DNA from 2 places in the Priestia sp. Y58 genome. Region 1 is predicted to be linked to the other one. Evidence: riboswitches for the same ligand, from Rfam matches in the RefSeq annotation. Region 1 holds a riboswitch; the other holds the start of a gene.
What was found. Region 1 has a riboswitch for glycine ahead of MMB68_RS22315 (amino acid permease). Riboswitches for the same ligand answer to the same signal wherever they lie in the genome.
Positions count from the first base shown of each region.

Region 2: linked by a shared signal. The riboswitch ahead of gcvT (glycine cleavage system aminomethyltransferase GcvT) and the one ahead of MMB68_RS22315 (amino acid permease) in region 1 are both predicted to bind glycine.

Region 1 covers NZ_JAKWFL010000009.1:15,663-31,509, reverse strand. Annotated here, with positions in the region: gene MMB68_RS22335 (SE1561 family protein) at 21-206, shown strand; gene MMB68_RS22330 (fumarate hydratase) at 370-1,911, shown strand; gene pdaA (delta-lactam-biosynthetic de-N-acetylase) at 2,006-2,815, shown strand; gene rlmD (23S rRNA (uracil(1939)-C(5))-methyltransferase RlmD) at 2,978-4,363, shown strand; glycine riboswitch at 4,623-4,703, shown strand; gene MMB68_RS22315 (amino acid permease) at 4,863-6,206, shown strand; gene MMB68_RS22310 (PAS domain-containing sensor histidine kinase) at 6,488-8,629, shown strand; gene MMB68_RS22305 (YfhE family protein) at 9,054-9,170, opposite strand; gene MMB68_RS22300 (GNAT family N-acetyltransferase) at 9,273-9,833, opposite strand; gene MMB68_RS22295 (amidohydrolase) at 10,089-11,216, opposite strand; gene MMB68_RS22290 (TIGR01777 family oxidoreductase) at 11,278-12,180, opposite strand; gene recX (recombination regulator RecX) at 12,278-13,087, shown strand; gene MMB68_RS22280 (hypothetical protein) at 13,222-13,356, shown strand; gene MMB68_RS22275 (SDR family NAD(P)-dependent oxidoreductase) at 13,428-14,081, opposite strand; gene MMB68_RS22270 (YfhH family protein) at 14,164-14,478, shown strand; gene MMB68_RS22265 (small, acid-soluble spore protein K) at 14,557-14,712, opposite strand; gene MMB68_RS22260 (YfhJ family protein) at 14,848-15,117, shown strand; gene MMB68_RS22255 (metal-dependent hydrolase) at 15,181-15,847, opposite strand, start outside.
Region 2 covers NZ_JAKWFL010000001.1:689,766-705,612, reverse strand. Annotated here, with positions in the region: gene MMB68_RS03695 (YqhG family protein) at 1-652, opposite strand, end outside; gene MMB68_RS03690 (DEAD/DEAH box helicase) at 639-2,312, opposite strand; glycine riboswitch at 2,493-2,585, shown strand; gene gcvT (glycine cleavage system aminomethyltransferase GcvT) at 2,798-3,898, shown strand; gene gcvPA (aminomethyl-transferring glycine dehydrogenase subunit GcvPA) at 3,919-5,265, shown strand; gene gcvPB (aminomethyl-transferring glycine dehydrogenase subunit GcvPB) at 5,258-6,736, shown strand; gene MMB68_RS03670 (rhodanese-like domain-containing protein) at 6,781-7,164, opposite strand; gene MMB68_RS03665 (lipoate--protein ligase family protein) at 7,395-8,228, shown strand; partial or broken gene MMB68_RS03660 (vitamin B12-dependent ribonucleotide reductase) at 8,541-9,977, shown strand; partial or broken gene MMB68_RS03655 (ribonucleoside-diphosphate reductase) at 10,263-11,384, shown strand; gene mntR (transcriptional regulator MntR) at 11,670-12,101, shown strand; gene MMB68_RS03645 (patatin-like phospholipase family protein) at 12,203-13,084, shown strand; gene MMB68_RS03640 (SA1362 family protein) at 13,115-13,513, opposite strand; gene MMB68_RS03635 (DUF1385 domain-containing protein) at 13,562-14,518, opposite strand; gene MMB68_RS03630 (YqhR family membrane protein) at 14,817-15,353, shown strand; gene aroQ (type II 3-dehydroquinate dehydratase) at 15,475-15,847, shown strand, end outside.

The DNA of each region.
Region 1 (15,847 bases):
CTATATCAGGAGGGTTTAAAATGGGAAACGCCGTTCGAGATAAAGATTCACAAGTACGTTATTTAAAAGATCGTTTAAATATGTTTGTACACGTATTAGACTCCATGGAGCCTGAAAACACAGACCTAGAAGACATTGACCGTTTGATTACAATGATTGATGACCTCGAAGCAAAATGTGAGCAGTTTAAAAAAGATAAAGAATGAACAAAGGAAAAAGCGCTAGAAAAACTAGCGCTTTTTTGCTTGAAGTGGAAATCCTCCTATAAAGGTCTTTCGAAACAATTTTTGAAGGAGTATAATAAATTTTGAAAGTTGTACGACAGATAGATAAATACATACATTAGCGGGATATGGGAGGAATTAAGTGATGATTGAAGCTTTAAAACAAAGCATGTACGATTTAATTGTTGAAACATCTACAAAATTGCCAAAAGACGTTCGACGTGCTATCGCAAAGGCAAAAGCGCGTGAAAATGCAGGAACGCGTGCAGCAATGTCTTTAGCGACCATTACCAATAATATTAAAATGGCGGATGATAATTTATCGCCAATTTGTCAAGATACAGGTATGCCAACATTTAAAATTAAAACCCCTGTAGGAGTGAATCAGCTTCAAATTAAAGAAGCGATTTATTGGGCAATTGAAGAAGCAACAAAGCACGGAAAGCTTCGCCCTAACTCTGTAGATTCGTTAACGGGAGAAAACAGCGGTAATAATTTAGGCGGAGGCACGCCGGTTATTAAGTTTGAACAGTGGGAAAATGACTATATTGATGCGCGTCTCATTTTAAAAGGCGGCGGCTGTGAAAACAAAAACATTCAGTATAGCCTGCCTTGTGAAGTAGAAGGATTAGGTCGAGCTGGCCGTGATTTAGACGGCATTCGTAAATGTGTGATGCACTCAGTATACCAAGCGCAAGGCCAAGGCTGTAGCGCCGGCGTCATTGGTGTTGGAATCGGTGGCGACCGTACAACAGGCTATGAATTAGCAAAAGAGCAGCTGTTCCGAAACTTAGATGACGAAAATCCAAACGCTCAGCTTAAAGAATTAGAAGAGTATGTAATGGAAAATGCCAATAAGTTAGGAATCGGTACAATGGGCTTTGGCGGAGAAACGACATTACTTGGCTGTAAAGTCGGCGTAATCAATCGTATTCCTGCTAGCTTCTATGTGTCAGTTGCGTATAACTGCTGGGCTTACCGTCGCTTAGGTATTAAAATCAATGCTGATACAGGAAGCGTTCAAGAGTGGCTGTATCAAGAAGGCGAAGAAGTAGATTTTAATAACAATGCAGGTGCAGAAGAGAAGCAAAATGCGGATGAAACAAAAGAAGTTATATTACAAGCACCTATTACAGAAGAGCAAATTCGTGAATTAAAAGTTGGCGACGTGGTGCGCATCAACGGTATGATGTACACAGGGCGCGATGCCATTCACAAACATTTAACAGATCACGATGCGCCAATTGATTTAAATGGACAAATCATTTATCACTGTGGTCCGGTTATGTTAAAAGATGAAGATGAAAAATGGCACGTAACCGCTGCAGGACCAACAACAAGTATCCGTGAAGAACCTTACCAAGGAGATATTATGAAGAAATTTGGTATCCGCGCGGTTATCGGTAAAGGCGGTATGGGTCCTAAAACGCTTGCTGCTCTTCAAGAGCACGGCGGCGTATACTTAAATGCGATCGGCGGAGCTGCACAGTACTATGCTGACTGCATCAAGAGCGTAGAAGGCGTTGATTTGATGCAGTTCGGTATTCCTGAAGCAATGTGGCATTTAAAAGTAGAAGGCTTTACAGCTGTAGTGACGATGGATTCACACGGAAACAGCTTGCATGCAGATGTCGACAAGTCTTCATTTGAAAAGCTTGAGCAATTTAAAGAACCTGTATTTAAATAAGCATACGTCCGGAGCGTATGGTAAAAAGTAACGTTCATGAACGAGAAAATTGAGTGGATACTAAGCGTAAAATGACTTCCGAAAGGAGCTTCTTATGCGCCGGTTCACCTTTTTTCTCGTTTTTTTATTCGTGATGTCAACAGGCATAGCATCTGTTGAAGCACAAATGTATCCAAACACTCCGATCAGCTGGGGATTTCAAAAAAGCAAAAATCACAAGCCCGCATCCGCTGGTACAGCTTATGAACAAATTCTTGCTAAGTATGATGCTTTTTACCTCGGAGATACAAATAAAAAAAATATTTATTTAACATTTGATAACGGTTACGAAAATGGCTATACACCGCAGGTATTAGACGTGCTCAAAAAAAGAAAGGTTCCTGCGACGTTTTTTGTAACAGGACATTATTTAAAAGAAGAGCCTAAGCTTATTAAGCGAATGGTAAAAGAAGGGCATATTGTTGGGAATCATTCATGGCATCACCCTGACTTAACTCAAGTGGATGATGCGCGTTTTAAAGAGGAACTGCAAAAAGTAAAAGATGAATACAAGAATATTACGGGTCGTGATGAAATGAAGTATCTTCGCTCACCTAGAGGTGTATTTAGCGAGCGAACGCTAGCTCTTTCAAAGCAAGAAGGCTATACGAATGTATTTTGGTCACTTGCATTTGTTGACTGGAAAGTGAATGAACAAAAAGGCTGGCGCTACTCATACGACAATATGATGGCTCAAATACATCCGGGTGCGATCATGCTTTTGCATACCGTTTCAAAGGATAACGCAGATGCGTTAGATCAAGCGATTGTAGATTTAAAAAAGCAGGGCTATACGTTTAAAAGTATTGATGATTTAATGAACGAACGCAAACAAATGAAGAAAAGTTTTTCTAAAACGAAATAACGATAAAAACCGATGGGAATGTTTCTCCTGTCGGTTTTTTGCTGTTGAAGTGTTATAATATGCGTTGATGTCTTTTTTAAAGCGATACGGTCTACTAGGTTTTAAGCAGCTAAGGACCGTTAATAACTATATAAAGAATTTAAACTAATCGGAGTTGGTCTCATGAATAAACCAAAAACTGAAATGAAAGTTCAAAAAGGACAAACATTTCCGTTGACGATAAAAAGACTTGGTATTAATGGAGAAGGCGTAGGATATTTTAAGCGCCAAGTCGTCTTTGTGCCGGGAGCATTACCAAATGAAGAAGTGGTTGTAGAAGCAACAAATGTCCAGCATAAGTTTGCCGAAGGGAAAATCAAGCGAATTCGCAAAAAATCTCCTCATCGCGTAGAAGCGCCCTGTCCTATTTACGACCAGTGCGGAGGCTGCCAGCTTCAGCATTTATCCTATGAAGGTCAGTTAGAATCCAAGCGCGATATTGTTCTGCAAGCGTTCGAACGTCACAGTTCATTAAAAAAAGTAGAGGAAAAAACCCGCCAAACGATTGGTATGGAAGATCCTTGGCGCTATCGTAATAAATCTCAGTTTCAAGTCGGCGTAGATAAACAAAAAGTCATCGCTGGTTTGTACGGACTGAATTCTCACCGCTTGATTGATATTGAAAACTGTCCCATTCAGCATAAAGCTACGAATCACGTGACAAAAGAAATAAAACGAATTTTACAAGATCTTCAAATTCCTATCTACAATGAACGCAAACGCCGTGGTATTGTACGTACCATCGTATCTCGAGTAGGATTTGAAACGGGTGAAGTGCAAATTGTCTTGATCACGGCTAAAAAAGAAATTCCGAAAAAAGAGCTGCTGATTAAAGAAATTCAGCGCCGCCTACCGGAAGTGAAATCGCTCGTACAAAACGTAAACGGCCAAAAAACATCGCTTATTTTTGGAGATGAAACGTTTACGCTCGCTGGAAAATCGGTGATTCAAGAAACGTTAGGTGATATCTCATTCGAACTTTCAGCGCGTGCATTTTTCCAGCTGAATCCTCTTCAAACGGTGAAGCTATATGACGAAGTAAAAAAAGCAGCTGCGCTAACAGGCAGTGAAAAAATTGTAGATGCTTACTGCGGAGTAGGGACAATTGGCTTATGGCTTGCTAAAGACGCCAAAGAAATTCGCGGAATGGATACGATTGAAGAATCGATTGTAGACGCAAGAAAAAATGCCCAAGATCATGGGTTTGAGCATGCTACGTACGTAGCGGGTCCGGCTGAGAAATGGATGCCGCAGTGGGTGAAAGAAGGCTGGAAGCCAGACGTTATCGTTGTTGACCCGCCGCGAACAGGCTGTGATGACAAGCTTCTAAAAACAATTTTACAAGTAAAGCCAAAGAAAATGGTTTACGTATCTTGTAATCCATCCACATTAGCGAAAGATGTGCAGCAGCTGTCGAAGGCTTATCATGTGGATTATATTCAACCTGTTGATATGTTCCCTCATACGGCACATGTAGAGAATGTGGTGAGCTTGACGTTAAAGAAATGAATAGAAAAAGAGTAAAGGGCAGATCGGCTTCTGCTCTTTTTTGTTTGTAATTTTGTAATAAGGAGGTCTTTATCACAAGTAAAGGAACAAGGTTTTTATGTAGTATCATATTTCAAATAAGAAAAATAAATGAAACTAATTTTTCCTATTGACAAAGCATCCAACTGGTATTAGAATAAACAACTATTCGACAGTCATTCTATTGACTGAAAAATTTAATACGTAGAAAGCTATGATTGCTATGGATCACACTATAGCAGGAGCAGCTTCTGGAGAGATCGCGATAGTTTCGCGACGCCGAAGGGTTCACAATCTCAGGCAAAAGGACAGAAGAGTACCGGATATTTATTTGGCATGTTACTAATTGTTAGTATGTACCATAATATTTGTTATTCTTATGACCATGAGATTGGAGCGCATCCAATCTCTTTTTTTATTGGACTTTATTTTGTAGTCCGCACGATTGTATCAAAGGTTTTATTGTTAGGAGGAGTTAGAGTTGGAACAACGAGAATTAAAGAGGGATTTATCCAATCGTCATGTTCAGCTAATCGCGATTGGAGGAACCATTGGGACGGGATTATTTTTAGGTTCTGGTAAAGCAATACAGCTTGCAGGTCCCTCTATCATCTTTGCTTATTTAATTGTTGGTATTGCGCTTTTCTTTGTGATGAGAGCGCTAGGAGAACTACTGCTGTCTAAAGCAGGTTATCAATCGTTAACGGATATTGCTGAGGAATATCTTGGACCGTGGGCTTCATTCGTAACGGGATGGACCTACTGGTTTTGCTGGATCATGACAGCTATGGCTGACGTGATTGCCGTTGGCGTATATGTGAAATATTGGTTCGATATCCCTCAGTGGGTTCCTGCACTTATTTGTGTGATTATTTTATTAGGGCTTAACTTATTAACCGTAAAATTATTTGGAGAATTAGAGTTTTGGTTTGCTTTAATAAAGGTTATTACGATTCTTGCGTTAATTGTTATTGGCGTTATTTTATTGGTAATCGGATTTAAAACGGATGCAGGATCGGTTACGGTTCAAAACCTTTGGAATCATGGAGGACTGTTTCCAAACGGGGTTTCAGGTTTCTTACTTTCATTCCAAATGGTTATTTTTGCATACGTGGGGGTTGAATTGGTAGGGGTATCGGCAGCGGAAACATCAAATCCCCAAAAAAATATTCCATCGGCCATTAATAAAATTCCGCTGCGAATCTTATTTTTCTATGTTGGAGCGCTTATCGTCCTTTTATTTATTAACCCGTGGATGGAATTAAATGCAGCAGAAAGTCCATTTGTTAAAACCTTTAGTTTAGTCGGAATTCCGCTTGCTGCTGGAATTATTAATTTTGTTGTATTAACTTCAGCCGCTTCTGCTTGTAATAGCGGAATGTTTTCAACAAGCCGTATCTTATATAATTTAAGTAAAAATGACCAAGGGCCATCTACGTTTGCAAAACTGAACAAAAACCACGTACCAAGCAACGGATTGTTTGTATCTACGCTGGTTATCTCGGCGGGAGCTTTGTTAAGCAAACTGATACCAGATCAAGCTTTTGGCATCGTAACAACTATTAGCGCTATTTGTTTTATTTGGGTGTGGAGTATCATTTTGATTTGCCATCTAAGATATAAAAAAACGCGTCCGCAGCTGCATGCAGCATCAACATTCAAAGCACCGTTAACACCATTTATAAACTATGTTGTGCTAGCGTTGTTTGCTGTGATTCTTATTATTATGCTGTTTTCTGATGCGACGCGCCCAGCCTTATTGTTGACACCCGTTTGGTTTATTCTCTTATTTGGTTTTTACGGGGCTAGAAGAAAAAAGAAATAGTAAATTGGTGACCTCATCATTTCGTGATGGGGTCTTTTTATTGGAGGATAAATAATTGATTTCTACTGCATGAAGAAAATGCAGGAAGCAAAGTTTATATAAGAACCCTAAAAAAATGTTTTAACAGAAAATACAGTGAAAAAGCTCATAGTTTTCTGATAGTAATGTAGAACCAAGTGATTTTCTTCTATGTCTAAAGATGGAATTCTATCATTTACATGGAAAAGTCTTCATTTTGGAGTACAATGAAGGTAGACTTCATTAGATTAAGGTGAACAAACATGAAATGGTTTAAATCTCATACGTTTTGGAAAATCTTCACGATTAATGTGCTTCTTATTTGTACCGTATTAACGCTAATGTTTATTGTTTCAAGAGTGATGCTGCCTAATATTTCTCAAGATCAATATCGACAGGTAACTGATAAAACCGTCAAGAGAATGAAAGAGCAAATTAACGTTGTCATTAAAGATATTTGGAGCCTGGGCGACGAGGTACAGCAAGATCCTATTTTTTTATCGGATGATGAACAAGAAATAGACAAAGAATTGCAGAAAATAGTTAATATTTCACCGTATATCGATAGCGGAACCATTTTTAATGTGAAAGGGTATGTTGAGCATTATTATCCGAATGATTTAAAGAATATGAAACAGGTGAACTTAAGTAAAAGAAAATATTTTCAAGAAGCGCTGCGAACCAAAAAAATATATTTAAGCGATGTCGTTTCAGCAGATACAAAGCACTACATTGTGGTGATGGCGATTCCTATTTTGGATGGGCAGCAAAATGTAAAAAAGGTCGTAAATCTAGCGCTGCGAATTGAAGAAAATGAAAGTTTTCAATCCATCTTCCAAACGTTCGATATAGGAGAGAACGGCTATACATTTATTGTAGACCGCAATGGTAGAATTATCTCCCACCCAGAGAAACAGAGAATCGGTGAAAATGCTAAGAAAAACGAAATCGTTCAGAAAACGATGAATCATAAATCAGGATATCAGCGCGTTGTGAACACCGAAGGAAACTATTTCTTTGCATCATTTGAATATATTCCTGTTCTTAATTGGGGGATAGTTGCTCAGTTACCCGTTGAAGAAATTTACAAGCCTTATGAAATGTTTGAAAAAACGCTTTGGATCGTTTCAGGTGTTACGATTTTACTGCTTTCGTTTTTTACTGCGTTATATGCAAGGCAAATTGTGAATCCTATTCATAAACTATATGAATTGGCGGGACAAGTAGCGCGCGGGAATTTTAATCAAAAAATTCCGGAACGAGAAATTGAGCGGGGCGAAATCGGTATTTTATCTAAACAGTTTAATGAAATGATTAGCTATATACGCCATTCTAAAGCGAATTTACAGCAAAAAGAAAATCAGCTGCAGGAACAAAAAACGTTTTTAAGACAAGTTATTGATATTAATCCAAGCTATATTTATGCGATTAATCAAAAAAGGGAATTCATTCTCGTTAATGAATCTTTTGCGATGCTCTTAGGTGAAAAACCTGATGACTTAATTGGACAATCAATTGATAAATATCAGTTCAACCTTCAATCAGATCTTTTATATAAAGGGGCGTTTTCAAACTGTACGCAAAAAGGGATGGTATTAGAAGAACAGTTTAAAGATTCGAAAGGAAACCGGCGCTGGGTCGAAACAGCAAAACTTCCTATTATGAATGAAAAACAGGAAGTGATTCAAATGCTGTGCGTATCGACAGATATTACGGAGCGTAAAAAAGCAGAAGAGAAGCTTAGAACTTCTGAGAAGCTGGCCGTTGTAGGAGAACTTGCAGCTGGAGTGGCTCATGAAATCAAAAATCCTTTAACTTCTTTAAAAGGTTTTGTTCACTTATTAAAAGAACAACATCCTAAAGATGCTTTGTATATAGATATCATGGAAACTGAATTAGAACGAATGAATGGAATCGTAGAAGAATTTTTGATGTTAGGAAAACCTCAGGTAATGAAGGTTGAATCTTTGAATATGCAAGCGCTTGTTCAAGAAGTGTGCTCACTTCTTGAACCTGAAGCAGTAGAAAAGGAAGTAGCTTTCATATTTGAAAGGGACGACCAGTTACCAAAGGTGTATGGAGATAAAAATCAGTTAAAACAAGTATTTATTAATATTATTAAAAACTCTATCGAAGCAATGCCTGAAGGAGGGAGTATTCATATTACTATCAAAGCAAAAGAAAACCACCTTTGGCTGCAGATTGCTGATGAAGGACAGGGTATTCCTCCTGAACGGTTAGCGAAGATAGGTGAGCCTTTTTATAGTACAAAAGAAAAAGGTACAGGTTTAGGGCTGATGGTCAGCTATCGGATTATTAAAGCTCACCACGCGCAGATGACGTTTTCTAGTCAGTTAGATAAAGGAACAAGTGTGGATATATTGTTTCCAATAATAAAAAAGTAGGGGAAGTTTCCCCTACTTTTTATTATTATACTTATAATATATCGAAAGCCTTGATGGTACTAAAATCAATGAAAGTACTAAAGAAGATATCCACAGGTTAACAAGAAGTTAACTGCTGAATTGTATAGGATATTCACAACTTTATCCACATTATTCACATTTTTTCAGAAAATTTACATAAAAATTACCCACTGTCATTTCAAGTTATGAAAGCGGTAATATGCATATCCAATAAAGTTATGCACATTATCCACATAATTGTGGGTAAACTTTGTGGATATAATAGAGTATTAAAAAAACGTAAATCATACGCTTGAAATCTTCGTGTTATTATTTTTACATAATATAAAACGTCCTTCCGATACACAGTGTACAGAAAGGACGTTGGGATGATCAAGCGTTGGATAGAGATGTTTTGCCTCACTTATTTTTTCGTGTAGCCGCCTGCACGGTCTGCTTTTTTAAACTCGCGGCCGTAATAGATTTCTTGAGCGCTACTTAACGTATTTTTTGCGTTTTCTTTTCGTTTTTTTTCAGACATAAAAAAACCTCCAATTAACGTTTTTCGATCATGTTACTTATTTTTTCCAGAATCTCTCGTTTTTAATCATAAAAAAAAGCTCTCCGTTACACGGAGAGACTCTTACGCTTCTTTAAGCTGGTGATCTTCTTGAACGTCTTGTTCGTGACGCAAGTAGTATAATGTATACAAGTCTTTTGGAATTTCGTATAAATCGTATACGTCTTCATGTTGATTAATTTCATCGTATAAAGCTTTGTGTGTTTCATTCGCAAGTACTGCATAAGGCAGTTTTTCTGCAGCCTTAATAGACCTAATATTAATTTTACGAATTCGCATAAAAATTCGCTCTATATTTAACTCAAAGAACAGTTCATTAAAGAACGCTTCTTTTGCAATTTGATTATATCCTTTTCCATGAAACGGTTTGCCAAGCCAAGTGCCTAAAAAACCAGCTTGGTCCTGTACATCAAATAAATTAATGGTGCCGATAGGGTTACCCCATTCGTCTAAAATCGTGCGAGAAATAATTTCTCCATGATCTTCTGCTTCCATCGTTTGTTTAGTCACAAATAAAAATTCTTCATAGGAATGGGCTTTATGACGAACAAAAGGGAAGACATCAGGATGTACCATGAGTTCGTATAGAGATTGACAGTCATTTAGGTCACGTTTTTTTAACATAACTTTTCCCTCCTGATCGAGGGTATATACAGACTCCAATCAAGTCCCCACCCTCGAAATTTTTTAATAATTAAAAAAATTTCGGGGTGGGAATCGAACCCACTAGAACCAGTTACCTGGTGGCGCACCATTTGCCTTCCCATTACAAGTCAACAAACATAAAAAGTCAACGTGTGATGTTTATGCTTTTGTGAAATTCACATGCTTCTAAACGTATCATACTAAAAAAAATTAAAAAAGAAAATAGGTAAAATGTTAATTTTTTTTAAATAATATTTTACCATTTATCATGGTAAAAATAGGCTTTGCTAAGTAGTGAAAGGGATGATGGCTCCATAGTACTAAATCAGCGTCTTTTCCTGCTTCGATACTGCCGATTCGCTGATCAATACGGAGATTTCGAGCAGCAGCAATCGTGATGCCTTCTAATGCTTTTTGTTCTTCAAGTCCTTCACGTACGGCAATGGATGCACAAATATTTAGGTACTGAATGGGCGTATAAGGGTGGTCTGTTGTAATGGAAACTTCTACTCCTTCATTGCAGAGAGCTTGATAGGTTTTCCATGTTTTATTTTTCAATTCAATCTTTGAGCGGCGTGTTAAAGTTGGTCCCACGCTTACTTTTAAATTTCTTCCACCTAGCTCTTTAGCAATTAAGTGACCTTCTGTACAGTGTTCAATACGAACGTCTAAATGAAATTCATCTGCTAAGCGCAGAGCTGATAGAATATCATCGGCTCGGTGAGCATGAATTCGAACGGGAATCTCTCTATTCAGCGCTTGAATGAGTGGTTTAATTCGCAAATCATCTTTATTGTCACTGCTTTTTGCATGATAAAAGGCTTCTCTCAGCATCCCCATAATACCCATTCGTGTAATGGATTCTTTATTGCCATGGCTGTGGATTCGTTTTGGATTTTCTCCTAGCGCAATCTTAAGTCCAGCTGTCTCTTGAATCAACATTTGAGAAATACTTGTTCCGGCTGTTTTAATAACAGACGTTGTACCTCCGATCACATTTGCACTTCCAGGCATAATGTGTACAGACGTAATACCCGCTTCAATGGCATCTTTAAACCCAGGATCTAAAGGATGTACGCTGTCAAAAGCTCGGATATGGGGAGTCATAGGCTCGATTGTTTCGTTAGCATCATTTCCGGCCCAGCCGGTTCCTTCATCATATAGTCCTAGATGTGTATGAACATCAATAAATCCAGGGAATAAATAGCGCTGTTTGCAGTCAATAACTTCTACTTGAAGAGGAGGCTGCAAGTTTGGCCCAATTAAAACAATTTTTCCATCTTGAATGAGCACATCATTATTATAAATAGGTTTTGAAGTAATGGGATAGAGCGTTGCATTTCTCAAGAGAATGGTTTTCATAAAGGATGCTCCTATCTATCGGCAGCTTAGTCACCTGTTTTAGGTAAATATCAGAAAATAACTAGAGTAAATCTCGCAATGCATCTTCTAATACAGTATATGTAAAAATGTAATTCTGTTGAATCAATTTTTCAGGTAAAACACGCTGTCCTTTCAAAATAATCATACTCATTTCTCCCATCAGCAGTTGAAGGCCAAAGCTAGGTACGGGCATCCAGTGAGGGCGATTTAAGACTTTGCCAATCGTCTTTCCAAACTCTTTCATTTGAACGGGATTCGGGGCAGTTACATTAACAGGTCCCTCTATTTGTTTGGTATGGATACAATAATCAATGATCTTCACGACGTCTTGAAGATGTACCCAAGACATCCACTGTTCTCCGGAACCGACTGTTCCTCCTGCAAATAATTTATAAGGAAGGGCCGTAGAAGGAAGTGCTCCGCCATCTTTCCCTAATATAACGCCGAATCTTGTTAAGACAGTACGAATATTGAGTTCCATCGCTTTTAGGGCCTCGTTTTCCCACTTTTTTACCGTTTCAGCTAAAAAGTCTGTGCCGATGGATGGAGAAGCTTCTGTGAACGTTTCTTTCGTTGATGTCCCGTAATAACCAACGGCGCTTGCATTTACGTAAAGTGACGGTTTTTCGGGCAAGGCAGCCATAATACGAAGGATTTCTTGAGTAGAAGAAAGGCGACTTTCCACAATGGCTTTTTTGCGCTCGTCCGTCCAGCGGCCGCTGTTAAGTGAAACGCCAGCTAAATTGATAAAAACGTCTGCTCCTTCTACATGCTCTTCAGGTTGGCTGTTTTCTTGCATCCACTCTACATATTTAAGTTTCGGATCTCTTGCAGCTTTATCTGCATTGCGTGTTAAAATATATACATAATGTTTTTGTGTTAAAAAATGTTTTGTTAAAGCTTTCCCTACGAATCCAGTTCCTCCAGCAATAACAATTTTCATACGAACTTCCTCCTTTATTGAGATAAATAAAAATGTGTATGATACGTTTGGCGGTTCTTCAGCCATCAATTTAATAAGAAATATGAGGTGAAGGTTAATGCCTGTTGTCACAAAGATCACAACGCAAAAGAATAGCGGTGAACGTTATAATGTGTATTTAGATTACGGTAAAGGTGAAGAGTTTGGCTTTGGTGTTGACGAAAATGTCCTCATCAAATATGACTTAAAAAAAGGTCGTGAGCTTGATGAATTTGAATTAACGGAAATTCAGTACGCAGATGATGAGAAAAAAGCTTATAATTTAGCGATCACTTACTTATCTTATCGAATGCGCTCTGAAAAAGAGGTACATGATTATTTAAAGAAAAAAGAAATTAACTCTACTATTATTCAACAAGTTATTCAGAAACTAGTCAGCCACCGTTATTTAAATGATGAAGAGTTTGCAAAAGCATTTGTGTTAACTCAGATGAACACGACATCAAAAGGACCAAATGTGATTCAAAGAGAATTAAAAGAAAAGGGGATTTCTGATTCCATTATTACCCTTAGTTTATGTGAATACCCTGAAGAACAGCAAATTCAAACTGCTGTAAAATTAATTGAAAAGTTAAAAGGGAAATACAAGAAATTATCTCAAGTGATGATGAAACAAAAAATGGAACAAGCATTGGCAGTGAAGGGCTATTCGTTTTCTGTTATTCAAGAAGCATTTCAGCGAACGGATACAGAAAAAGAAAGTGATGAGGTTTGGGAAGCTCTGCAATATCAAGGAATGAAAGCTCATCGTCGTTTTTCAAAGTATGAAGGCTGGGAATATCAGCAAAAAATGAAGCAGGCTCTTTATAGAAAAGGATTTTCCATTGAACAAATTCAATCATTTCTAGATTCTATTGAAGAGGAATAGAGCGGGGAAAAAGTATGTTAGTTGAAGGAAGATCCGAACGATGAATCGAGATTCTTGATGGAGAATCCAACTCGTTCGGATTTTTTTATTGTGATGCTTAACATAAGCTTCAAGTATTTAGTTGCTACTAGCGGTTGATTGGAGGGCAAGACAGAGACTCCTGCGGGAAAAGCGGAACAGGTGAGACCCCGCAGGAGCGTAAGCAACGAGGAGGCTCACCGGCCGCCCGCGGAAAGCGAAGTCTTGCACGGAAATCAACCGCCGTGTAACAAGAGATTCTTATAAGATCATCTATACAATTTGTTTATCTTTAGATGGATGTAGTTATGTTTCAATCTTTTTAAAACAAAATATCTTCTGAGTCATTCTGCTGTTTATAAATAATCTCAGCGATTTCTGAAGCTGAGCGCAAGCGGCTTTTATCTTTAATATGGTTGTTGTGATCCCAGAAAGGAGTATTCATGCCTCCCATATAAGCTGCAATCACATGAAGGTTGGTATCTTGGTACTCCACTTTTAAACTTTCTGTAAATCCCCTTACGCCAAATTTACTTGCCACATAGACGCTTTCATTGGCTTTCCCGCGAAGTCCTGCAGTTGAAATGATATTCATAACTTTAGGTTCAGTTCTCGTCAAGAGATGAGGCATAAGCGCTTGCGTTAAAAAAATAGTTCCTTTTACATTTGTATCGATGACTTCATCGATTGCTTGTTTTGTATAATCCGTCAAAGGACCAAAATGTCCAATGCCTGCATTATTGATAAGGATATCTACTGAATGCTGCATCAGCAGTTTTTCTACAGATTTTCCTACTTCTTCATACTGTGTAATATCTACAGACATCGTAGATACGTTGTCTCCTAGCTCATGCTGCGCCTCATTTAATTTATGGTGATTGCGTCCAGCTAGAATGACGTTGTAGTCTTTTGCGTAAAGTTTTGCGAGTTCTTTTCCAAGACCCGTCGCACCGCCTGTGATTAGCACTGTTTTCATTCCCAAAACTCCCTTTTCATAGTCTCCCTTTAGTTATACCTTTTGTTATAATAAAATGAAAGCAAACAAGGGGGAAAACAGCATGTCTGAAAAACGTTACAGCGATATGACGACGTATGAACTTCAACAAGAAATTGGGTCTCTTCAAGAAAAAGCACGAAAAGCTGAACAGCTTGGCATGGTCAATGAGTATGCAGTATTAGAAAGAAAAGTAACGATGGCTAGGTCATATTTATTGGATCCCGAAACGTTTAAAGCAGGGGAAGTATATGAAATTCAAGGAGATCCGGGTTCATATTTTAAAATTGATTATATGAACGGAGTTTTTGCGTGGGGATTTAGGCTTGGCTCACCGCAAAACGAAGAGGCACTTCCTATTTCCATGTTGAAAAAATAAAGGGATGAACAAGCAGCACGAAGTGTGCTGCTTGTTTGATTTCTATATTCACTCTATTTTTAAACGTAAAGCAAGGGGTTATTCTTCGCGCTCATTAGAAGCATGCATACGTTCTTGAGGATGCGTATTGATCGTTCCATTTGCACGTTTTGAAGCGTACTCAGCTTTTGCTCGAGGTTCGCCTTCAAGCTTAGTATGATGTTGGTTTGTAAAATCTTTTGCTTTATTGCGCATCGATACCTCTCCTTTTACAACAGAAAGCGTTGCGGTTATGATATAGTACATGAGGGAGTGAATAACTCCGCATTTATAGTGTAAGTTAAAAGTGCAAACATACTCATAAAGAATTTTGGTAATCGAGGTGTTCTTATGAACGATATATTTGAAAGATTAACGAATCAGCTCTTAAATAAAAATAGTTCGCTTTCATATGCTCAAGCACGTACGTGGGTCGAGCTTTTCTGGGAAGATTTTGAGTCATCTTACGCAAAAGCCGGATATGATTATAAAGGGAAAGAAGCAACGGAAAAGGTTGTTACGATGTATATTAACAGCTACGGTGATAAGCTTCATGAAATCGCGGTTAAAAACCCTAAATATCAGCATTTATTAAATAACGATGACTATTTAAAACATTAAATAAAAACGAACCGTCTTGAGCAGACGGTTCGTTTTTGGGTTTCATATTTGTTCTTGTTATGATTAGTGCGGGAGATAATCAAGCTTTTTACGCAATTTTTTCTCACTGAAAATCCAACCTGTGTACGAACAAATGATATTTAAATCGTAATCAAGCTGGACTACGGCTACAAATGGATAGTAGTCCTTGCTGCGGTAGCGCAAATCGATAAAGCGCACTTCAATGTGGTCGTTATATTCATCCAGTTCCCATCTATAAATAGGTGAAAATGAAAGAAAAGCAGATAAATTTTCATCTTTTTTCGCTACTTCAATTACGGCTGATTCGGGTATTGGAACTTTATCAAACGTATCATAAATAAAAATTTCTTCTCCGATTGCTCTTCCTACATGAAAATACTTTTCGGTCGTCACAGCTAAGTGCCAGTGAGTGAAACGCATTGTAGGAGAGATATTGAGCTTGATAACATCGGGAAACTGTTTTCGAAGCTTCTTGGCAATTTGGTGGCGCATATAAAAGCGCAATCCATAGTAAAACGCCAATAACACATACAGCGTAATAAATGTTGGTCCTGGCTCTGCGCCGATAAACCAGATTAAAATCGCAAGTACGTGAGCTGAGAAAATCACGTAATCAAACGTGTTGATTACGCCAAGCGCAATCCATTTATTTGTGAAAGGCCGTAAAGCTTGCGTGCCATAAGCGTTAAAGATATCAACAAAAACGTGA
Region 2 (15,847 bases), on a different contig from region 1:
GAAGCGCTAAGTCTTCATACCATCTCTCTTGAGCTTTTTCAGCCCATTCAGTTGGCTGAGTTTTAACATAGTCAGTCACATATGATGTGAGTCGTGCGATGGCACTTTTAGGTTTAATAAAAGGTGAGAGAGTAAAGCAATAGTCTGAGATTTTAGATGACAGATTTTGATTAATGATTAATTCGTGAAATGATTCAATAATTTGTCCATTGATTAAATTAATGCCAAGCGACAAGAGCTCATCTTTTTTACGATCGCATTTGTACGAGACTTTAATATTTAATGCAAGCCAAGGGTGCAAAGGCTGATTCGTTGGCTGAGCTGATGCAACTTGTTCATACAAGTGAATAAACCCGCCTAGTTTTTGAGTAGAAGCGAAAATTTGGTGCAGTCTAGGTGAACCGAAATGAATTCGTTCTCCTTGAACGGAATCGTCTTCAAATGCTGGGTCTGTAATGAAAGTGAGCGAAGCAGGAGTTGCTTCTCCTCCCGTCTTTTCGATATAGTGCCAATAAAATGGACGATTCATCAATTCTTTATCGAGTTCAATCGTTAATTGAACCGTCAGGTAAGACGATGTTTCTGTGACAATAGAACAATTATTAGCTAGAAAATAACGCTTTAAAAATTGATGAATATCAGTTTGCTGCATGCTGATCCTCCTCGCTGTCTTCGTATTGAATAATAGACGTCAAGTTCTCCATTTTGATTTTTATTTCTCCTTCACTCCGTGAATGAAATAAAATATCCTGAATATGCTCTTCGATATTTTTTAAATCAAGCTTTGTTAAAATATCATCTAGCTCTCCAACAACTCGTTCAAAAAGGTTTATTTTTTCGTACAGTAATTTTAAAATATGTTCTTCGACCGTATGTTGAATGGCTAAATTGTAAATGTGAACATCATGTTTTTGACCTAAACGATGGACCCTTCCAATTCGCTGTTCTAGACGCATTGGATTCCACGGTAGATCATAGTTAATGATATGATGACAAAACTGAAGGTTGATTCCTTCTCCGCCTGCTTCAGTGGCAATAAATACTTGCGCGTGGCTTTCAAAAAGCTGCTTCATCCAGTCTTTTTTACCTCGCTTAAATCCGCCTCTAAAAGGTACAGAGGTAATTCCATGCTGTTTTAAATACCACTGTAAATACAGTTGAGTTGCTCGGTACTCAGTAAAAATAATGACTTTATCATCAATTTTCTGAACGAGCTCTAGCACTTTTTCTGCTTTTGCATTTTGCGGCACTTGCTGAAGTAGTTCCATTAACGGCGTAATCATATGTTCCGTTAATGCGCTGTTTTGATCTTCCTGACGTTCCAGCATGTTTTTTAATGTCATATACACCGCTTCGCGGCTGCTGCAGGCCTCTCGCTGCAGGGTTAAAATTGAAAAAGCGCTTGAAGGGTGGAGTCCGTTTCCTTTAAAAGATGTAATCGCATCGTACAGCTCCCGTTCTTTTGGCGAGAATTCAACAGGAATGGTTTGAACAATTCGCTTCGTCCATTCGATACCCGTATCGTGGCGGCGATTTCGAATCATAACTTTGTTAACAAGCTCTTTTAAGTGTTCATCGTTTTGCAAAGAGCGTTTTTTAGCGGAAAATAATTCTTCGAAATAGTCTTTATTACCGAGATGGCCAGGCTTTAAAAGAGAGACTAAGTTAAAAATTTCTTCAATTCGATTTTGAATCGGTGTTGCGGTTAGCAACAGACAAAATTTCTTTTTTAGACTTTGCACAAATTCATAGTTTTTTGTTTTGTTGTTTTTAAGTTTATGAGCTTCATCAATGATAATGAGGTCGTAGTCTTGTTCTAGCACAATTTCTCGATGAGGAGAACGTTTTGCTGTATCAATTGAAGACACAACGATGTCGCACTGATCCCACACATATGATTTTCTTTGAGGGACTGCGGGAATATAAAATTTTTGATTCAATTCTATAGCCCACTGTGAAACAAGCGAAGCTGGAACTAAAATGAGAACTTTTTTAACAAGTCCGCGAATCATATATTCCTTCAAAATTAACCCTGCTTCAATCGTTTTTCCCAGTCCTACTTCATCTGCTAAAATGGCTTTCCCATTCATTGTTTCAACTACTTGTTTGGCCACTTCGAGCTGATGAGGAAGCGGAGTTAAATCAGCTAGATGTTTTGGGCTTTGCAGTCCTTCAAATTCTGAGATAAGCGTTTGGTCTTCTATTTCATAGGCAAGTTTATACAAATCCCATGCAGACCAAGGGCCGTCTTGCTCCAATTTAGTTGAGAAGGCTGCTTCCCATGTTTCATCGATGTTTAATTTCACTTTCATGATAAAAATGCTCCTTTGTAAAAAATTTTTATTGAACAAATGATAAGAATCAGGTAGGATAAAAATATATTTAGAAAATTTGAAAAAGAAAATAGATTAGCACTTTACAAATGATTGTGTGAATAAAGATAGATACATCTTTCAGTAGTATGCCCAACTTTACCAACTTTATAGAAGCGAATGACGACACGGGGAGAGACTACTTGAATGTAGCGCCGAAGGAGCAAGCAATAAAATTGTGAATCTCTCAGGCAAAAAGACTCTTGTTTGACGCAGCTCTGGAGAGTGTCTATGCGTTTATAGACCACCCACGAGGCAAACCTATTCGTTTATAGGTAAACTTTCAGGTGAAAAGGACAGAGACTTCCTACTAAATACAGTAGGGGGTTTTCTGTCCTTTTTTGTTTGGATACATAGTGATCCCCACACTATTTGAAAACTCCCCGTTATGAAAAGTTTCACGTGAAAAAGAGGAGGACATAAATATGACAACAGAATTACACAAAACGCCGCTTTATGATACCTATCAAAAATATGGTGCCAAAACAATTGATTTTGGCGGATGGGCTCTTCCCGTTCAATTTTCTTCTATTAAAGAAGAGCATGAAGCTGTACGTACAAAGGCAGGCCTTTTTGATGTCTCTCATATGGGAGAAATTCTTGTAACAGGAGCTGATAGCTTAGCTTTTCTTCAGCACACGATGACAAATGACGTTTCTACCCTCGTAGATGGAAAAGCGCAGTATACGGCTATGTGTTATGAAGACGGAGGCACGGTAGATGATTTGCTGATTTATAAAAAAGCAGATCAAGAGTATTTGCTAGTCGTAAACGCTGCTAATATTCAAAAAGACTATGAGTGGCTGGTGTCTCACAAACAAGGAGATGTAACGCTCGTTAATCAATCTGGTGAAACTGCGCAGCTAGCTTTACAAGGTCCTGTAGCAGAAAAAGTTTTACAAACTTTAACGAACGAAAATTTATCTTTATTAAAGCCATTTACATTTGCTAATGATGTAGAAGTAGCGAATGTAAAAGCTCTCGTTTCACGTACTGGGTACACCGGGGAAGATGGCTTTGAAATTTATTGTTCTTCAGCTGACGCCGCTCACTTGTGGACGGCTATCTTAGAAGCAGGCAGTGATGAAGGTGTGTTGCCTTGCGGATTAGGAGCTCGCGATACGCTTCGTTTTGAAGCTACTTTGGCTTTATATGGCCAAGAGCTTTCAAAAGATATTACGCCCATTGAAGCTCGAATTGGATTTGCAGTAAAGACGAACAAAGACAGCTTTATTGGAAAAGAAGTGTTAAAAGAACAGCGTGAAAGCGGGGCACCTCGTAAGCTGGTAGGAATTGAAATGATTGATAAAGGTATACCAAGACACGGTTACGAAGTATTTGCAGATGAAGAACAAATTGGATTTGTGACAACAGGTACACAGTCACCGACATTAAAGAAAAACATCGGTCTAGCACTATTGTCAGCAGAGTATACAGAGCTTGGTCAAGAAGTGGAAGTGCAGGTTCGGAAAAAACGCTTAAAAGCAAAAGTAGTTTCAACACCTTTTTATAAACGTTCAAAGTAAGCTTTGGGGAGGAATTTAACATGTTACATCGCTATTTACCAATGACAGAACAAGATCAGCAGCAAATGTTAGCAGCAATTGGTGTTTCATCTGTTGAGGATTTATTTTCAGATATTCCGCAGCGCGTTCGTTTTCAAGGAGAATACAATATTAAAAAAGCGGCTTCAGAGCCTCAGCTGTTAAAAGAATTAAATAGTATGGCTGCTAAAAATGCTCATTTAAAAGACTATGCTTCTTTTTTAGGAGCAGGAGTTTACGATCATTACATGCCGGTTATTGTTGATCATGTTATTTCTCGTTCGGAATTTTATACGGCCTATACTCCGTATCAACCAGAAATTTCTCAAGGAGAACTTCAGGCCATCTTTGAATTTCAAACAATGATTTGTGAGTTAACGGGGATGGACGTGGCTAATTCTTCTATGTATGACGGAGGAACTGCTTTAGCAGAAGCCGCTATGCTCAGTGCAGGTCAAACAAAAAAGAAAAAAGTACTTGTCTCTGCGGCTGTTCACCCTGAGTCAAAAGATGTGTTAAAAACGTATGCGAAGGGTCAATACATTGAAGTGGTAGAAATCCCTGCAGCAGACGGAGTAACAGATATGATTGCGTTAGAAAAAGAGATGGGGAGTGACGTGGCAGCTGTTATTGTCCAGTATCCAAATTTCTACGGACAAATCGAGCCGTTAAAAGAAATTGAAGAAATTACCCATCAAGAAAAATGCATGTTTGTGGTTTCAAGCAATCCTTTATCATTAGGTTTACTTACGCCTCCTGGAGAATTCGGAGCTGATATTGTCATTGGAGATGCACAGCCATTTGGTATTCCAAGTCAATTTGGAGGCCCGCACTGCGGATACTTTGCAACTACGTCTAAGCTTATGCGAAAAATCCCAGGACGATTAGTAGGGCAAACAGTAGATGAAAACGGTAAGCGAGGGTTTGTTTTAACCCTTCAAGCACGTGAACAGCATATACGCCGCGATAAAGCGACTTCTAACATTTGTTCAAATCAAGCGTTAAATGCTTTAGCGGCATCAGTTGCCATGACAGCTTTAGGCAAGCAAGGTGTAAAAGAAATGGCGCTGCAAAATTTATCAAAAGCGCATTATGCATATGAAGAGTTAAAGGCAAAAGGGGTAAATGTAGCATATGAAGGACCGTTTTTTAATGAATTAGTCGTGAAGCTTCCTGTTTCGGTAACAGAAGCAAACAGTCAGTTATTAGCTTCAAAAATAATTGGCGGTTATGATCTTAGCCGTGATAACCAAGAGCTTGAAAATCACATGCTGCTTGCTTTTACAGAGCTCCGTACAAAAGAGGAAATTGACCAACTTGTAAATGAATTGGGGGATCTTCATGCTTAATCAAAATCAATCACTTATTTTTGAAAGCAGTAAAGAAGGACGAATCGGCTATTCATTGCCTGAGTTAGATGTGCCAAAAGTTAATGCTGAAGAACTGCTTGGAAAAGCGTATGTGCGTACCGAAGCGCCTGAGCTTCCTGAAGTATCAGAACTCGATATTATGCGTCATTACACCGCGCTTTCAAAACGAAATCACGGAGTGGATTCAGGATTTTATCCGCTTGGTTCATGTACGATGAAATATAATCCAAAAGTGAACGAACAAGCAGCACGCATTGCTGGTTTTGCGCACATCCATCCGCTTCAAGATGAGCAAACGGTTCAAGGTGCTCTCGAACTTTTATATGATTTACAAGAGCATTTAACAGAAATCACAGGAATGGATGAAGTAACGCTTCAGCCAGCAGCAGGTGCTCACGGCGAGTGGACCGGGCTTATGATGATTCGTGCCTATCACGAAGCAAATGGTGAGACGCAGCGAACAAAAGTCATTGTTCCAGACTCAGCTCACGGAACGAACCCGGCTTCGGCAACAGTTGCGGGATTTGAAACGGTAACGGTAAAATCAAACGAACATGGTTTAGTGGACTTAGAGGATTTACGCCGCGTAGTAGGAGAAGATACAGCCGCTTTAATGTTAACAAACCCAAATACGCTAGGGTTATTTGAAGAAGATATTTTAGAAATGGCTGAAATTGTTCACGCAGCAGGTGGAAAGCTTTATTATGACGGTGCAAATTTAAACGCAGTATTAAGTAAAGCCCGTCCTGGAGATATGGGGTTTGACGTGGTTCATTTAAACCTTCATAAAACGTTTACAGGCCCTCATGGAGGAGGCGGTCCTGGTTCTGGTCCGGTAGGGGTAAAAGCAGATTTAATTCCTTATTTGCCTAAACCAGTGCTTGTGAAAACAGAACAAGGCTATCACTTTGACTATAACCGTCCTCAGTCAATTGGACGCGTAAAGCCGTTTTACGGAAACTTCGGCATCAACGTTCGCGCTTATACGTATATTCGTTCAATGGGTCCAGACGGCTTAAAAGCCGTAACAGAAAATGCTGTGTTAAATGCCAACTATATGATGCGTCGTTTAGCAGAGCACTATGAGCTGCCGTTTGACCGTCACTGTAAGCACGAATTTGTTTTATCAGGAAAACGTCAGAAAAAGCTTGGCGTACGCACATTGGATATCGCGAAACGACTGCTTGATTTTGGCTATCATCCGCCGACGATCTACTTCCCGCTTATCGTAGAAGAGTGCATGATGATCGAACCAACGGAAACAGAGTCGAAAGAAACGCTAGATGCGTTTATCGATGCGATGATTCAAATTGCAAAAGAAGCAGAAGAAACGCCTGAAGTCGTACAGGAAGCTCCCCATACAACGGTTGTGAAGCGCCTTGACGAAACGCTGGCAGCGAGAAAGCCAGTGCTTCGTTATCAGAAAGAACAGGCTGTTCAAAACGTCTAACAAAAAACCTCGCCCAAAGGCGAGGTTTTTCTATATACATACCATTATTTTTTCTTTTTCACTTTACCGTTCCACATTTTGAAGCCGCCTTTTAAATCATAGATTTCTTGAACACCGTGGCGACGAAGCATTTGTGCTGCGCGTCCTGTGCGCATTCCGCTTTGACAATAGATGTAGACAGGCTGATCTGGACGAAATTCTTTAATGCGCATACGGAACTGTGACAGAGGAATATTTCGTGCGCCTAAAATATGTCCGTTTTCGAATTCATTCGGTTCACGAATATCAACTAGCTGTGCCTTGCGGTAGCCGCTGCGGAATTCTTCTTCAGTTAACGTTTTCATAATGCGACGTTGGACAAAGAACATAACGACAGAGTATATGATGATTACTCCAAGTAAAATGAGTACTGCTGTAATTGCTGACATGCTGATTCTTCCTTTCTTCGACAAAATCCATACTCTTATTATATAAGTGAATGAAATTAGAAGTAAAGCGATTTTGCCTTGAATCTAGCGGATTTCTTCCCGGAAATGAAAAAACTACCACATTTGAATTCACAGTTTTATGTTGCTCTTTGCTTTTCCTTAGCTCAATCTTTTGGTAGACTAAAAAACGGATTTATTTTTTATATTACATATAGCTGAGGATGAGGTAGATGAAAGCAAAGTGGAGATTTATTGATTCCAACAACCGTTCGCCTTATTACAATATGGCGTTAGATGAAGCGTTATTAGAATGGCATAGTAAAGGAGAAATTCCACCTACGATTCGTTTTTACGGATGGAACCCTCCAACGCTGTCAATCGGTTATTTTCAAAAAGCTGAAAAAGAAATTAACTTTGATAAAGTAAAAGAATTAGGACTAGGCTTTGTAAGACGTCCAACGGGCGGCAGGGGCGTGCTTCACGATGAAGAGCTTACTTACAGCGTCATTGTATCTGAAGAGTATCCTAACATGCCTAAGACAGTTACAGAGGCATACCGCGTAATCTCTGAAGGTTTACTGGAAGGATTTCGTTCGTTAGGGCTCGAGGCTTATTTTGCTATTCCTCGTTCAGAAGAAGAAAAAAATAGCTTAAAAAACCCTCGTTCGTCCGTGTGCTTTGATGCTCCTTCTTGGTATGAACTAGTTGTAGAGGGCCGCAAGATTGCTGGAAGTGCCCAAACTAGACAAAAAGGAGTTATTCTACAGCACGGCTCTATTCTGTTAGAGATTGATGAAGATAAATTATTCAGCGTGTTTAATTATCCAAATGATCGCGTGAAAGAAAGAATGCAGCGCGCATTTCGTTCTAAAGCGGTAGCCATCAATGCAATTGCGGGCCGCAAAATCTCTATTGAAGAAGCAAAAGAAGCGTTTTATAAAGGATTTGCTTCTGCTCTTGATATTGATTTAGAACCGTATACACTGTCTGAAGAAGAGGAAGCATATGTAGAAGAACTAGCGCGCACAAAGTACGGATCGGATGAATGGAACTTTAAGCGCTAAACGGATGCCCATGGGAAATAGATAAAAGTGCAACTTCTTATAAGTTGCACTTTTTATTGGGATTTTTAGAAACAATGCTTGGCTAATAGAATACATAGGGAAGAAAAGTCAAACACTTTTTTTACGAAAAAAAAAATATTTCACTTGACACCCTTCTATATGTAGATGTTTGGAGAAGTGTCAAATACTATATATTGAATTCGTCCAAGCCGTGTGGTAAGTTATTGATAGTTGATTGAAAAACTCTATTTCCTTTAAAAGGAAATAGAGTTAATAAATTTATAGATGTTCGATAGGTAAGGAGTTGTGAGAATGACTGTTTTGTTAAATCAAAAAGTGAATATGAATGTTGAAAAGCTCAATTCAGATATTGAACGCTTTCCGCAAGTACATCCGATTACACCGGATATGAAGTTGACTCATAAAGGTGTTTCAAGATTGGTAATGTTAGACCGCTATGCGTTTAAAGATACGGAAAAATTAACGTTATCAGAAGGAGATTTTGTTGTTCTAACCGTAAAGGAAGATCCAAAATTTCCAGCACGAGGACTTGGCTATGTGGAAAGCATTAATTTTGAGCAAAAAACTGCTGTTGTCAAGGTAGAAGATGAGTTTAGAGGAGCTTTATCGCCTGAAGAAGCAGAAAACGGATTAATTACTCGTTCTTTAGATGTCATTGAAAAACCTCTAGAAGTCTTCTATGAGCAAATTGCAAAACGTAATGCAACAGGCTTAGCTTCTGTGGAAAAAACAGAAGAAAAGCGCAAAGAGTGGTTTGAAAAGTTCTATCAAGAGCTTGTTCAGCTAAACTTTGTACCAGCTGGCCGCGTTCTTTACGGTGCAGGTGCTGATACGGACGTAACGTACTTCAACTGTTATGTAATGCCTTATGTAAAAGATTCACGTGAAGGTATTTCAGAACACCGCAAACAAGTAATGGAAATCATGAGCCGTGGAGGCGGTGTTGGAACGAATGGTTCAACTCTTCGCCCGCGCAACACGCTGGCTCGCGGTGTAAACGGCAAATCATCTGGTTCGGTTTCATGGTTAGATGATATTGCTAAACTGACGCATCTTGTTGAGCAAGGTGGGTCGCGCAGGGGCGCCCAAATGATCATGCTTGCCGACTGGCATCCTGACATTGTAGAATTTATTATTTCTAAAATGCAAAACCCTCGCATTTTACGTTTCTTAATTGAAAACACAAATGACGAAATGATTAAAAAACATGCGCAAGATAAATTGAAGTTCACGCCGCTAACAGAGTCTGAAGAAGCGATGTACCAAGGAATCATTAACTATAAACAAATTCCGGGTCTTGGTGGATTCAGTGAAAAAATCATCAAAGATGCAGAAGAAAAGCTGCAAACAGGCGGAACGTACAGCGTTCATAACTCAGAGTTTTTAACAGGAGCAAACATTTCTGTATGCTTAACAAAAGATTTTATGGATGCTGTTGAAAACGACGGAGAATACGAACTTCGCTTCCCAGACGTAGAAAGCTATTCAAAAGAAGAAATGGCTAACTACAATGAAAACTGGCACGAAGTAGGCGATGTGCGCGAATGGGCAAAACAAGGAAACAAAGTTCGTACGTATCGTACTATCCGTGCAAAAGAGCTATGGAACTTAATTAATATTTGTGCAACGTACTCAGCTGAACCAGGCATTTTCTTCTTCGACAATGCTAATGACATGACAAATGCTCAAGCATATGGTCAGCACGTTGTTGCAACAAATCCATGTGGTGAATAGTTTGCCTCATGTAAAACATTGCGGAATAAAGCAGGAACCCTGAGATGGGAATCTGAACCGAAGGCTAAACGTAAAGGTTTAGTCAGGGGCAACGCATAGAAGCTGATCCTGTATAACAGACTATAATGCTTCCACGAGGCCGCAACGTTACAATTTTAAAGCTCCGAAAGAGTACTTGAAAGAAATGGCTGAATAATTGTAACGAAAACGTATGCTGAACTTACGTAAATATGAAGCGTAAGAGGTAGAGGATAAAAAGCCTTTACGATAACAAATTTGGAACAACCACTTGCACCATTCTCTGTTTGCAACTTAGCTGCTGTTAACTTAGCGCAAATGGCAGATAAAGAAACGAAAACTGTTAACTTTGAAAAGTTACGTCAAACGGTTGAAACAGGCGTTAGAATGCAAGATAACGTTATTGATGCAACTCCTTATTTCTTAGAAGAAAACCAAAAACAAGCGCTTGGCGAACGCCGCGTTGGCCTTGGTGTAATGGGTCTTCACGATCTTCTTATTTATTGTGAGACAGAGTACGGCTCTGACAAAGGCAATGAGTTAGTAGATAAAGTGTTTGAAACAATTGCAACGACAGCTTACCGCGCGTCTGTAGAGCTTGGAAAAGAAAAAGGAAGCTTCCCGTTCTTAGTGGGCGAAACAGATGCTGAAACGGCTTCTTTACGTGAAGCATTTACAAATACAGGCTTCATGAAAAAAATGCCTGAAGATATTCGTGAAAACATTAAAGAGAACGGTATCCGAAACTCTCATTTATTAACAGTAGCGCCAACAGGCAGTACTGGAACAATGGTTGGAGTATCAACGGGTCTTGAACCTTATTTCTCATTCTCATACTTCCGAAGCGGCCGTTTAGGTAAATTTATTGAAGTAAAAGCTGATATCGTTCAAGAGTATTTAGATCAGCATCCAGAAGCAGATCCAAACAACCTTCCTGAATGGTTCATTTCAGCTATGGAACTTGCACCACAAGCTCACGCGGACGTGCAATGTGTGATTCAGCGCTGGATTGACAGTTCAATTAGTAAAACAGTAAACGCTCCTCGTGGTTACACAGTAGAGCAAGTTCAAAAAGTGTACGAGCGTCTGTATAAAGGCGGAGCAAAAGGCGGTACGGTGTACGTAGACGGCAGCCGTGATGCACAAGTCTTAACGCTAAAAGCAGAAGAAAATACGTTTGATGAAGAAATTGAAGCGCCAAAAGAAGAAACGAAACCGCACGTTGTGTTAGTTGATACAATTAATGAAATTCGTTCAACTGATGTAACAATCGGTTCTGAAGTAGGTAATACTTGTCCGGTTTGCCGTCAAGGAACGGTAGAAGAAATGGGCGGATGCAACACATGTACAAACTGTGGTGCACAGCTGAAATGCGGCCTTTAATTTTTAATCATCATTGACTAGTAAAAGCTGACTCAAGTGAGTCGGCTTTTATTATGTATGAAAATGGGGCATAAATAAGAAGCGGGAACGAGCGGTTCTTGTATTTGAATAAGCATTGTAGTATGATTTTAATTGAATGTCTTTTATCCAGTTTTATCTTATGACATCGCTTTATTTACACGTTTTTTTCACATAGATTCTTAAACATGAACACGATATCACTATAAGAAACAGACATTTATGACTTATTATTAGCAATACATAATATTAATTGGGGGAGATTTCATGCCTACACCGAGTATGGAAGATTATATTGAACAAATATATATGCTAATTGAAGATAAAGGATACGCTCGAGTGTCTGATATTGCTGATGCATTGGCGGTTCACCCCTCATCTGTAACGAAGATGGTTCAAAAACTAGACAAAGATGAGTACTTAATTTATGAAAAATATCGAGGCCTTGTTTTAACAGCTAAGGGACAGAAGATTGGAAAGCGTCTTGTTTATCGCCACGAGCTTTTAGAGCAGCTGCTGCGCATCATTGGCGTAGATGAGAAAAATATTTATGATGACGTAGAAGGAATTGAACATCATTTAAGCTGGAATTCCATTGATCGCATTGGAGATTTAGTTCAATACTTTGAAGAAAATCATAACCGTATTCAAGATCTTCGCAATGTACAAAAACGAAATGAAGAAGAGCAAAAATTATAAGAAAAAAGCAGCGGCCAATAGCGTCACTGCTTTTTTCTTTTTATCATAACTTGTTGCTGAGTTGACTACAAATGTAGAGTGGGTAGTTTGGAGGAGAGGCTGTGTACGTCGACGGAGTGTTTTCAGGTGGCGGTATTAAAGGGCTTGTACTGATTGGCGCGTTACAAGCTCTAGAAGAAAAAGGCTTTATTTTTCGGCGGTTAGCCGGAACGAGTGCGGGTTCCATTATTTGTGCATTTGTAGCAGCCGGTTATACAAGTGAAGAAATTGTTGAAATGATGAATGAAATTGAGTTATCGTCTTTTTTAGATCAAAGAATGTCTTTTTTACCATCAAGCTTGACAAAATGGCTGTTTTTATATTGGAAAATGGGATTATATAAAGGAGAAAGGCTTGAGAAGTGGATTGCTGAGAAATTGCGGAGCAGAGGAATTCGTACATTTGCTGATTTGCCTGATCAGTCGCTGCGTATTATTGCTTCAGATTTGACCAACAGTACGATGCTTGTTCTTCCAGATGATTTGCCTAAATATCAAATCGACCCGAATCGCTTTTCTGTAGCAAGAGCCGTTCGAATGAGCTGCAGCATTCCATATTTTTTTGAGCCAGTTAAATTAAAATCTACCCCAAGCAGTTTAATAGTCGACGGGGGCGTGTTAAGCAACTTTCCAATTTTTCTATTTGATGATGATAAAAGTCTTAAGAAACGACCGGTAATTGGTGTGAAGTTGAGCCCGAAGGACGAAGAAAGAGAACGGAATAAAATTAAGAATGCCGTTGGTTTATTCAGTGCGCTTTTTGAGACGATGAAAGATGCGCACGATGCAAGACATATTTCAAAACGTCACGAAAAAAATATTATCTTTTTGCCTGTTAATCAAGTTTTTGCGACAGAATTTACCCTCACAGAAGAACGGAAGGAAGAGCTGATTGCGTTTGGTAAAAAGCGTACAAGGGCATTTTTGAAAAAATGGTGCTATTAAAAAAACAAGGAGGTTTTTCTCCTTGTTTTTTTAAAAGAATGCTCTATTTTTCTTTTTTCCTTTTTTACCTTCGATGACGGTCAAGTGTGAGTTGTTTTTCTTTTTCTTTAGCGGTTTCGTTGATTTGGATACCGGGCGCTTATTTGAGCTTCGGTACGTATGCATATCAACTTTGTTGCTTCCTCGCTCTTTTTCTTTTTGACGCAGTTTTGATTGTTTTACTGCGCGCACATAGCCTCTATCTTGACCTTTTGTCTGAGAAGGGCGGAGAATAAACCGATAAACTAAGTAAAACAAAATGATAAACAGAAAAATATAACCTGCTTGACGTAATAAAACAGCTGGATCTGTAATCAACGTAAATGCAAAGCCAATGACTCCTAACCCGATTAGACCATATACAAGTGGTTTCACGAATGGACGTCTCATTTTGTTCACCTCCTAAAATAGTAAAAAAAGAAAGCAAAACGGTGTGGATTAGACAACTTGTTCGTCAGTGGTAGAAGAAAGTTCATTTTCAACGCGTAAAAGTTCTTTAAATGAAGCAATCGCAACTTCAACTTGATCATCTTTTGGTTCTTTGGTTGTTAAAAGCTGAAGCCATAAACCGGGATAACCTAAAAAGCGAAGAAGAGGGACATGACGAACTTTATTGGTTAACTGTAACACTTCAAATGATAAACCAAGGACAACTGGAATTAATGCAAGGCGATCCACAATTCGTAACCAAAGAGGATCCGTTGGAACAAGTAGGTAGACAAACATTCCTACAACTACGGTAAAGAGGATAAAGCTACTTCCGCAGCGATAATGAAGTCGAGATTGTGCTTGCACGGCTTCTACCGTAAGTTCAGCATTGTTTTCATATGCATTAATGACCTTGTGTTCTGCTCCATGATATTGAAACACCCGTTTAATAAGTGGCGTTTGTGAAATCACATAAATATAGCCAAGAAGCAATAATAGTTTAAATACTCCTTCAATAAAAACCTGAGCTACACTTGAAGTGAAAACAGGACGTGTCAATTGTGCTAAAAACACAGGAATCAATGTAAATAGTACTTTCCCGAAAAGAAAGGATATTACACCAATAGTTGCAACGCCAAATATTAAAGATAGTTTTGATTCTTTTTTCTCTTTTTGTTGTTCTGCTGCTACTTGAGCATCATCTTCTGGATTCACGTCATAGCGTTCAGAGGAAAAGTTCAAGTGCTGCGTACCGTTTGCACTGGCTTCAACAATAGCAGCAATTCCTCGTAAAAAAGGAATTTTTTTTAAAGCAGTGAGTACGGAATTTGATTTTCTTTTTGAATGAAAATAATCAATAGATTGATCTTTGCGGCGAATAGCCGTCACCATCATACGTTTGCCACCGAACATGACGCCTTCTATAACGGCTTGACCACCATACGCAGGTTTTTGTAATTTAGACATTTCAGGCACCAACCTAACTTAACTAGACTAGACTTCTTAGTATTTTATATTCTACAGCAAAATCAAATAAACCTCTAGGCGGATGCATGTTATCTAGTTTAGCCAATATTTTTCATCTCCACACCCTTGTTATGAATTTTTTTCCTTTCACTTATAAAATTTGTTTATGAAACTCTGTGCCAAGTAGTTTTAAAATGTCTCTGCGATATCAGGCTTCCTTCTTGCGTATAGGAAGAGTAATAAACGTAAAAACTTAGAAATGAGAAAAAAGTTCATACTACATCAAGAGGTGATTAATATGTCAGAACCTAAAGAACAGCATGAAAAAAAACAGGATAACCACCCTACGCATAAACAGGAAATGTCTTTTTTATTTAAAGCCGTCTTTATTTCCTTTTTTGGAGGGGTTTTCTGGAGCTTTATTGGCTATTTAAATTATCTGTTCAGCTTTAGTGTTATCAATCCAAATATGCTTTTAGATCCATGGGCATTAGGTGATTGGAAAGATAAAGGAATAGGTGTTATCGTCAGTATTTTTCTTATAGGGGTATTATCTATTGTTGTCGGGTTGTTATACTACGTCCTATTAAAGAAGTTTAAAACAATTTGGATAGGTTTTGCTTACGGCTTATTATGGTGGGCAATTGTATTCATTGTTTTGAATCCGCTCTTTCCCAACTTAAAAACAATTGGAGAGCTTCCAGCTAACACGATTATTTCATCCCTCTGTATTTATATTTTATATGGTGTATTCATCGGATATTCCATTTCTTTTGAAGCTGCAGAGCTTCAAACAAAAGATGAATCTACAGATTTTCAAACGGCGAATAAGTAGTGTGAATGTTCCAACGTATGCTAATATATTCTATATAATGATTTAAAAAGAAAAATAAAGTGCAAATTCACATAAGTGAGCTGCATAGAGGGTTCGTAGTAGGGGAGAGTGTTGAATTAAGATGAATAAGATTTTAGTAATAAACGGTCCTAATTTAAATCGTTTAGGCGTACGCGAACCAGCGGTATATGGGACAGATAATCTTCAAAATCTTGAAGAGAAGCTTCAGCGAGCAGGCAGAGACCATGGGGTAGAAGTTGAGTGCGTACAGTCTAATCACGAAGGTGTAATTATCGACTGGATTCATGAAGCGGATGAGAAATTTGATGGAATTATGATCAATCCTGGTGCTTTTACTCACTACAGTTATGCCATTCGAGATGCGATTGCCAGTATATCTGTTCCTGTTATTGAAGTGCATATTTCGAACGTACATAAGCGTGAAGAGTTTCGCCACCATTCGGTGACGGCACCTGTTACACATGGTCAAATTG